2 regions of the Aliivibrio sp. SR45-2 genome follow, and region 2 is predicted to be linked to the other one. Evidence: predicted binding sites of a transcription regulator. Region 2 holds the regulator's gene; the other holds the start of a gene.
What was found. Region 2 encodes CRP, which controls carbon source genes, mostly activating them, when cyclic AMP is high. Its sites were predicted from a motif close to TGTGANNNNNNTCACA; they were not measured.

Region 1 (4,505 bases), on a different contig from region 2:
CTGACTCTTTAAAATTGCCTTTATTTATCATAACAGATAAAAAAAATCCCTTCGTAGTTGCCTACAAAGGGATTTAATATTTATTCAATTTACAATTTAACTATAACGCTAAATCAAAAATTAATAATTACTTAGGTGTACGACCAGCACGTTTACGATCGTTCTCTGTAAGTAGTTTCTTACGGATACGAATGCTTACTGGTGTTACTTCTACTAGCTCATCAACGTCGATGAATTCAAGAGCTTGCTCAAGAGTCAAATCGATGAAAGGAGAAAGCGTTTGTGCTTCATCAGTACCAGAAGAACGAACGTTAGTCAGTTGCTTACCACGAATACAGTTAACTGTAAGGTCGTTTGCACGGTTATGAATACCGATGATTTGACCTTCGTATACTTCTGTAGCGTGACCTAAGAATAAACGACCACGATCTTGTAGGAAGAATAGTGAGTAAGTAACAGCTTTACCAGCTTGGTTACAAATTAGTACACCATTTTTACGTTGACCAATTGTGCCGCCTTTGTGAGGACCGTAGTGATCAAATGCGTGGTAGATAAGACCAGAACCAGAAGTCATTGTCATGAATTCAGTTTGGAAACCGATAAGACCACGAGAAGGCATCATAAAGTCCATACGTACACGGCCTTTACCATCTGGAGCCATATCAGTTAGTTCACCCTTACGAGTACCGATACTTTCCATTACCGCGCCTTGGTTCTCTTCAACTACATCGATTGTTACCGTTTCAAACGGTTCCATTAGTTGACCATCTACCATACGTTCGATAACTTCTGGACGAGATACTGCTAGCTCGAAACCTTCACGACGCATGTTTTCGATTAAGATACCTAGGTGAAGTTCACCACGACCAGATACTTTAAATTTATCCGGGTCACCAGTTTCTTCAACTTTAAGTGCAACGTTGTGTACTAGTTCTTTTTGTAAACGCTCAAGGATGTTACGTGAAGTAACGAATTTACCTTCTTTACCACAGAATGGTGAGTTGTTTACTTGGAAAGTCATTGTTACCGTTGGTTCATCAACTGTTAGTGGCGGCAATGCTTCAACATTGTTTTGCGCACAAACTGTATCAGAAATTTTAAGCTCGCCTAAACCACTGATTGCAACGATGTTACCCGCTTCTGCAAGTTCAACATCATGACGCTCAAGACCTAAGTAACCTAGTACTTGACCAATTTTGCCTTTACGTTCTTTACCGTCAGCACCGATAACTGTAACCGCTTGGTTAACTTTAACGCTACCACGTGTAATACGACCAACACCGATAACACCAACGTATGCGTTGTGATCAAGTTGAGAAATTTGCATTTGGAAGTCACCGTCACGGTCAGCAACTGGTGCATCAACACCGTCAACGATCGCTTGGAATAAAGATTCCATGTTTTCAGTTTCTTCTTCTGATTCAGCGTTAGCCCAACCATTTAGTGCAGAAGCGTAAACAACTTTAAAGTCTAGTTGTTCATCAGTTGCGCCTAGGTTATCAAATAAATCAAATACTTGATCCATAACCCACTCAGGACGAGCGCCTGGACGGTCAACCTTGTTGATTACAACGATTGGCTTAAGACCGTGTGCGAATGCTTTTTGCGTTACGAAACGCGTTTGTGGCATTGGACCGTCAACAGCATCTACGATAAGTAGAACTGAATCAACCATAGACATAATACGCTCAACTTCACCACCGAAATCGGCGTGTCCTGGAGTATCTACGATGTTGATGTTGTAATCGTTCCAAGTAATCGCTGTGTTCTTAGCAAGGATCGTGATACCACGTTCTTTTTCAATATCGTTCGAGTCCATGACGCGCTCTTCAGCTTCACCACGAGATTCAAGCGTACCTGATTGCTGGAGCAATTTATCAACCAACGTTGTTTTACCGTGGTCAACGTGCGCAATAATTGCGATATTTCTTAGTTTATCAAGTTGTGGAGTAGACATGGATTCAAATTCACTCAGAACGTGTAGAGCCACCATTGGCGCTACTTTGGTTTAAAAACGGTCAATAATTTAACAGATTTTAGAGCAAAACCCACGAAATATGTGATTGAAGACACAATTTTTTTTCAATTTATTTAATCAAGCCCACAAAAACGACGAAAAAATAACCAAAAATCAAGAAACCCCATCAATTTGCATTCTTACTTTATTTTTTTCAACAAAAAACAAAAAACAATTATTATCAACAAGTTAAAACATTAATTTACTTTTTCTAATTATTTTAACAAGGGATTATATTGACAAATATGGCATTTCACGGCTGAATAGCAGATAGAAGTAAATTAGTGATGATTTAATTTTTTATTTTTCGATACTCGACTTGCACCAAATAAGTGCAACCAAAGATCAACTTGGTGCAACACCCAAGTAAAAATGAAGATAAAAAAACCTAACTCACTAATATTAAAGGATTATTACTTTTGGCACAGTTTTGGCTATATAGTTAATAACAGCCTAACTGGCCAATATTTATATTATAACACCGGAGGTTATCCTACATGTCAGTAGAAAACGTATTCGCTCTAATTCAAGAAAACGAAGTAAAATTTATTGATTTACGCTTTACCGATACAAAAGGTAAAGAGCAACATATCTCAATTCCTTCTCATCAAGTTGATGCAGACTTCTTCGAAGACGGCAAAATGTTTGATGGTTCTTCAGTTGCTGGCTGGAAAGGCATTAATGAATCTGACATGGTTATGATGCCAGATGCAGCAAGTGCGGTACTTGACCCATTCACTGCTGATGCAACCTTAAATATTCGTTGTGATATTCTTGAACCAACAACAATGCAAGGTTACGATCGTGACCCTCGCTCAATTGCAAAACGCTCTGAAGACTACTTACGCTCGACAGGTCTTGCTGACACGGTTTTAGTCGGTCCAGAACCAGAATTCTTCCTATTTGATGACGTTCGCTTTAGCACTGATATGTCAGGTTCTTTCTTTAAGATTGATGATATCGAAGCCGCGTGGAACTCAGGTACTGAATACGAAGGCGGCAACAAAGGTCACCGTCCTGGCGTTAAAGGCGGTTACTTCCCAGTCGCTCCTGTTGATTCATCTCAAGATATCCGTTCTGCTATGTGTTTAATCATGGAAGAAATGGGCCTTGTTGTTGAGGCGCACCACCACGAAGTAGCAACGGCGGGTCAAAATGAGATCGCAACTCGCTTCAATACGCTAACAAACAAAGCAGATGAAACTCAAATCTATAAGTATGTTGTTCATAACGTAGCTCACGCTTACGGTAAAACAGCGACTTTCATGCCAAAACCACTTGTTGGTGATAACGGTTCAGGCATGCACGTACATATGTCATTGAACAAAGATGGACAAAACTTATTTGCTGGCGATAAGTACGGCGGCCTATCAGAAATGGCTATCTTCTTTATTGGCGGTATCATTAAACACGCTCGTGCTATCAATGCATTTGCTAACCCAACAACCAACTCATACAAGCGTCTTGTCCCTGGTTTTGAAGCTCCGGTAATGCTTGCATATTCTGCTCGTAACCGTTCAGCGTCTATCCGTATCCCAGTGGTACCAAGCCCGAAAGCACGTCGTATCGAAGTTCGTTTTGGTGACCCTGCGGCAAACCCATACTTAAGCTACTCAGCAATGCTAATGGCTGGTCTTGACGGAATTAAGAACAAGATCCACCCAGGCGAAGCAATGGATAAAGATCTGTATGACCTTCCTGCGGAAGAAGCAGCTGAAATTCCAAAAGTAGCTGAATCTCTAGATATCGCACTACAAGCTCTGGATTCTGATCGTGAATTCTTAACGGCGGGTGGCGTATTCTCTAGTGATTTCATTGATTCTTACATCACTCTAAAATCTCAAGACGTTGCCGCTATCAACACAGCTGTTCACCCTCTTGAATTTGAAATGTATTACTCAGTTTAATTCTGACGTAACAAATTGAAATCAATCTGATGTTTTTAGGCTCGCTTCACAAGCGAGCCTTTTTTATATTGGCAAAATCCCATTTACACGCAACACTCCCTACACACACGACAACACTCGCCATTTAACGAGTTGTATTGTTATGCATAAACTAAACGAGATTTCACTTTTGAAGTAGCTTATTGAAATCAAATAATAACCATCATCAATGGTGGAACCATGCCTCATACTTATATCGTACTTTTATTTCTTAGCCTATTCTCCCTACCTTCTACCGCAAATACCGTTTACACATGGGAAGATAAATCGGGCGTCCGACATTTCAGTGACACTCCCCCAGCAAGTAATACAAAATCAACACAACTGTCTTTTTCTTCGAATGAAAATGAAATGGAAAGCATTCCAGCCCCCACGGCCTCAAACTCTTCGGTCCCAAAAAAGAAAAGACCAGAGCAAAAGACCACCTTAGCTAAGTTAAGCATATCAATTAATAACTTATCTCAAGAAGAAACCATCCGTAGCTCTCGCGGGCACATCATGGTGTTAACAGACTTAACTCGTAAGCTTGCTGTTGATGAGAA
Region 2 (4,505 bases):
GTATTTAATTTCAAATACATCGTTTGAAAATTTTAGAGCAACGGCAACAACAGCTGCTTATGACAAAGCCACTGATACCGTTCATTTAACTAGAGATGCGGCAGATGCATTACAAGTCGATGTTGATGATTACGTACGTTTACTGGCTCAATAGAGGACAAAGGATATGACACATTGGATTGCAGGGGATTGGGTTTCTGGCCACGGTGAAACAATACAATCATTAAGCCCATACAACAGCAACGTTGTATGGCAGGGAGAAAGCGCAACCAAAGATCAAGTTGAGTCTGCGGTTAGTGCGGCACGACATGCCTTTATTGAGTGGAAAAAGCAGCCTTTCGAAGCGCGCCAAGTGATTATTGAGCGTTTTGCAGCGTTAGTGAAAGAGAACACGGATAAGATTGCTGAAGTCATTTCTAAAGAGACTGGAAAGCCTTTTTGGGAAACAAAAACAGAAGCGGGCGCGATGGTAGGTAAAATTGCCATCTCTATACGTGCGTATCATGAAAGAACGCCCCATAAAGAGCGTGAAGCGGCGGGAAATAAAATAGTACTCAGACATCGCCCATTAGGTGTAATGGCGGTCTTTGGACCGTATAACTTCCCTGGTCACCTCCCTAATGGCCATATCGTTCCTGCATTGCTTGCGGGTAACACGGTGGTATTAAAACCATCAGAGCAAACACCGTGGACCAGTGAAGTCATTATGACATTATGGCAACAAGCGGGTTTGCCAAATGGGGTGATTAATTTGGTGCAAGGCGCTCGTGAAACTGGTGAAGCGTTAGCGAGTGCCAAAGGTATTGATGGTTTGCTGTTTACTGGCAGTGCCAATACGGGGCATATCCTGCATCGTCAATTTTCTGGTGATACCGGGAAAATGCTCGCTCTAGAAATGGGTGGCAATAATCCAATGGTTATTTCCAAGTCCTTTGGTGAGCAAGAGGCCGCAGTTTATACGATTATTCAATCGGCATTTATTAGTGCAGGCCAGCGTTGTACTTGTGCCCGTCGTTTGTATGTTCCTACAGGTAAGGCGGGAGATGAGTTATTAGTTCGTCTCGTTGAAGTGGCAAAAACCATCGTGGTTGATCAACCTTTTGCCGAGAATACGCCATTTATGGGACCACAAATCTCAGTCGCAGCAGCAGAGTTTATTCTCAACGCTCAGAAGAATTTACAAGATTTAGGTGGGGAGTCTCTACTTGAAGCTAAAAGCCTAGGTCACGCCTTTGTTTCTCCGGGGATTATCGATGCTACTAACGTTGCTGAATTACCCGATGAAGAATACTTTGGACCATTACTACAAGTCGTGCGTTATGAGACATTAGAAGAAGCGGTAGAGCTTGCTAATGACACTCGCTATGGTTTATCTGCGGGTCTAGTATCGACGGATGACAGTGAGTGGGAATACTTTGTTGAACACATTCGTGCAGGTATCGTTAATCGCAATCGTCAATTGACAGGTGCGAGTGGTGATGCGCCATTTGGTGGCCCAGGTGCATCGGGTAATATGAAGCCGAGTGCGTATTATGCGGCAGATTATTGTGCTTATCCAATGGCATCGATGGAAGGTGACGCGTGTGAAATTCCTGCACAATTATCTCCAGGACTAACTCTTTAAGAGGTAACGAGTATGAATAATGTGAATTCTTTATTTTCGGCACTATGGCAAGATTATGTCGTTCGTTTATCTCCTTCTGCTGGGAAGGTTCGACAATTACTGTCTGGCGGTGACGAGATTATTAATGATCACATCGCATTAAGAACGTTTAATCTATCTAAAGTGGGTTTATCTACGTTAGCGGCGCCATTTTTAGCGATGGGCTATAAAGCGTGTGATGAATATGAGTTTGTTGCTAAAAAATTAAAAGCTCAACATTTCGAACACCCAGATCCAAAAGCGCCTAAAGTGTTTATTAGTGAATTATTAGTTGAGGAACTTTCTGTTCAGGCTCAAGATATTATTCATAAGTTAGTTAAACAAGTGCCTGCCCACTATTTTGTTAGTAATGACTTTTTGTCTTCTGGCCGACCTTGGTCATTAAGTTATGAAGAGTACGAAACGTTAGCAAAAGAAAGTGAATACGCTTCTTGGTTGGCGGCTCATGGTTATGGGGCAAATCATTTTACTGTGTATGTTAATCAGTTGGATGGTTTTGATAGCGTGGTGGATGTAAATCAACATCTTCGAAAAGCGGGTTTTTCTATTAATGAAGTTGGTGGAGAAGTCAAAGGATCTCCTGAGGTTCATTTAGAGCAGTCCTCAACGATGGCTGATAAAGTAACCGTAAACTTTACTGAGGGTGAATTTGATATTCCGGGTGGTTTTTATGAGTTTGCCAAACGTTATGCCTTACCTACAGGGGAATTATATCAAGGGTTTGTTGAGGCTTCTGCGGATAAGATTTTTGAAAGTACCGATGGGTAATTTACGTCTTTAGGTCGTAAAGTCTACTCATAAAAAAACGCAGCTTATGGGCTGCGTTTTTATTTGTTTATGGTTATCGTTAAATTAACGAGTGCCGTAAACTACAATTGTTTTACCGTGTGCTGAAATCAAGTTTTGCTCTTCAAGCATCTTCAAGATACGACCAACAGTTTCACGTGAACAACCTACAATTTGACCGATCTCTTGACGAGTGATCTTAATTTGCATGCCGTCTGGGTGAGTCATTGCATCTGGTTGTTTAGCTAGATTCAGTAGAGTCTGAGCGATACGGCCTGTTACGTCTAGGAATGCTAAATCACCCACTTTTTGGCTAGTGATTTGTAGACGAGTTGCCATTTGAGCAGAAAGACGCATCAGAATATCTGGGTTTACTTGAATCAGTTGACGGAATTTCTTGAATGAAATTTCAGCGACTTCACAAGGACTTTTTGCACGAACCCATGCTGAACGTTCTTGGCCTTCTTCAAACAAACCAAGTTCACCAATGAAGTCACCTTGGTTAAGGTAAGAAAGGATCATTTCCTTTCCTTCTTCATCTTTAATCAGTACAGCAACAGAACCTTTTACGATGTAGTAAAGAGTCTCAGCTTTTTCACCCGCGTGAATCAAAGTACTTTTTGATGGGTACTTATGAATGTGACAATGAGATAAGAACCACTCTAATGTTGGATCTGTCTGAGGTTTACCTAGAACCATACTTTATACTTCCTCTGCGTTTGCCAAGTAGGCGATGTCCATTTTAAAATAACTGAGCCAAATATCAGTTTGGCCTATAGAATATGGTTATCGGAACAAGGCTGCATGTTCGTTGAGATAATTGATAAAATAATACCCTGTTTCGCAATCGATTTCTTGACTTTGATCGTATGAATAGTGCGACCAAGGGCACAATTTCGTGAAATGGATCACGAGTTTTCCTTTTATGTTGTAAAGAGGCTTTTATGAATGCTGAAGTTAAATGGATTGATGGATTTACTTTCTTAGGTCAATCACAATCTGGTCACTCTGTTGTTATGGATGGTAATGGTGGAGAAAAAGCACCAAGCCCGATGGAATTGGTATTAATGGCGGCGGGAGGATGTAGCTCTGTTGATGTGATTGATGGCTTGAAATCAGCCAATCAAGCGGTCACGGGTTGTGTCGCTAAGCTATCAAGTGCTCGTCGAGATGTGGCACCAAAATTATTTACTCACGTAAATATTCATTTTGAGATAACAGGGGATAAGCTTGATCCTACGATCGTGGAAAGAGTGACGGCAGATTCTTTACAGAAATATTGTTCAGTGTGTTTAATGCTCGGCTCGGGTATTGAAATGACTCACAGTTGGGAAATCATTGCGTAATTACATTTGAAAAAATTAATGTAAAAAGGCCCGATTCAGTGTTGAATCGGGCCTTTTTTAAAAGGGGGAATGATTACAAAATGAAGCGACTTAAGTCTTCATTTTCAATTAATTCACCTAAACGAGAGGTTACATAAGCGTCATCTACCGTTAAGCTGTCACCGCCTTTCTCTGAAGCATCATAAGAAATTTCTTCCATTAGACGTTCCATTACGGTGTGCAAACGACGAGCACCGATGTTCTCTGTCGTTTCATTAACTCTAAATGCAGACTCTGCAATACGACTAATACCATCTTCAGTAAATTCGATATTGACATTTTCAGTCGCTAATAGAGCGATGTATTGCTCAGTTAGTGAGGCATTTGGCTCGGTTAAAATACGCTTAAAGTCATTTGCCGTTAGCGCTTCTAGCTCAACACGGATCGGTAAGCGACCTTGTAATTCAGGGATCAAATCGGATGGTTTCGCCATTTGGAATGCACCTGATGTGATGAATAGCATGTGATCAGTTCTAACCATGCCATGTTTCGTGCTTACTGTGCTGCCTTCCACTAATGGAAGAAGGTCACGTTGAACGCCTTCGCGAGATACATCACCAGATTGAGAATTTGATCCTTTGCAGATTTTATCGATCTCATCAATAAAGACGATGCCGTGATTTTCTACGTTAAATATGGCTTGTTCTTTTAGCTCTTCAGGGTTGACTAAT

Region 1: a site for CRP is predicted at 2,059-2,074, ahead of typA (translational GTPase TypA). Genes of this name have one in related genera too.

The regions. Positions count from the first base shown of each region.
Region 1 covers NZ_CAWPRC010000055.1:51,201-55,705, reverse strand. Annotated here, with positions in the region: gene typA (translational GTPase TypA) at 128-1,957, opposite strand; gene glnA (glutamate--ammonia ligase) at 2,515-3,924, shown strand; gene AACV33_RS02755 (DUF4124 domain-containing protein) at 4,144-4,505, shown strand, end outside.
Region 2 covers NZ_CAWPRC010000150.1:127,799-132,303, reverse strand. Annotated here, with positions in the region: gene astA (arginine N-succinyltransferase) at 1-154, shown strand, start outside; gene astD (succinylglutamate-semialdehyde dehydrogenase) at 167-1,624, shown strand; gene AACV33_RS09510 (DUF1338 domain-containing protein) at 1,637-2,431, shown strand; gene crp (cAMP-activated global transcriptional regulator CRP) at 2,516-3,148, opposite strand; gene AACV33_RS09500 (OsmC family protein) at 3,394-3,795, shown strand; gene hslU (HslU--HslV peptidase ATPase subunit) at 3,869-4,505, opposite strand, start outside.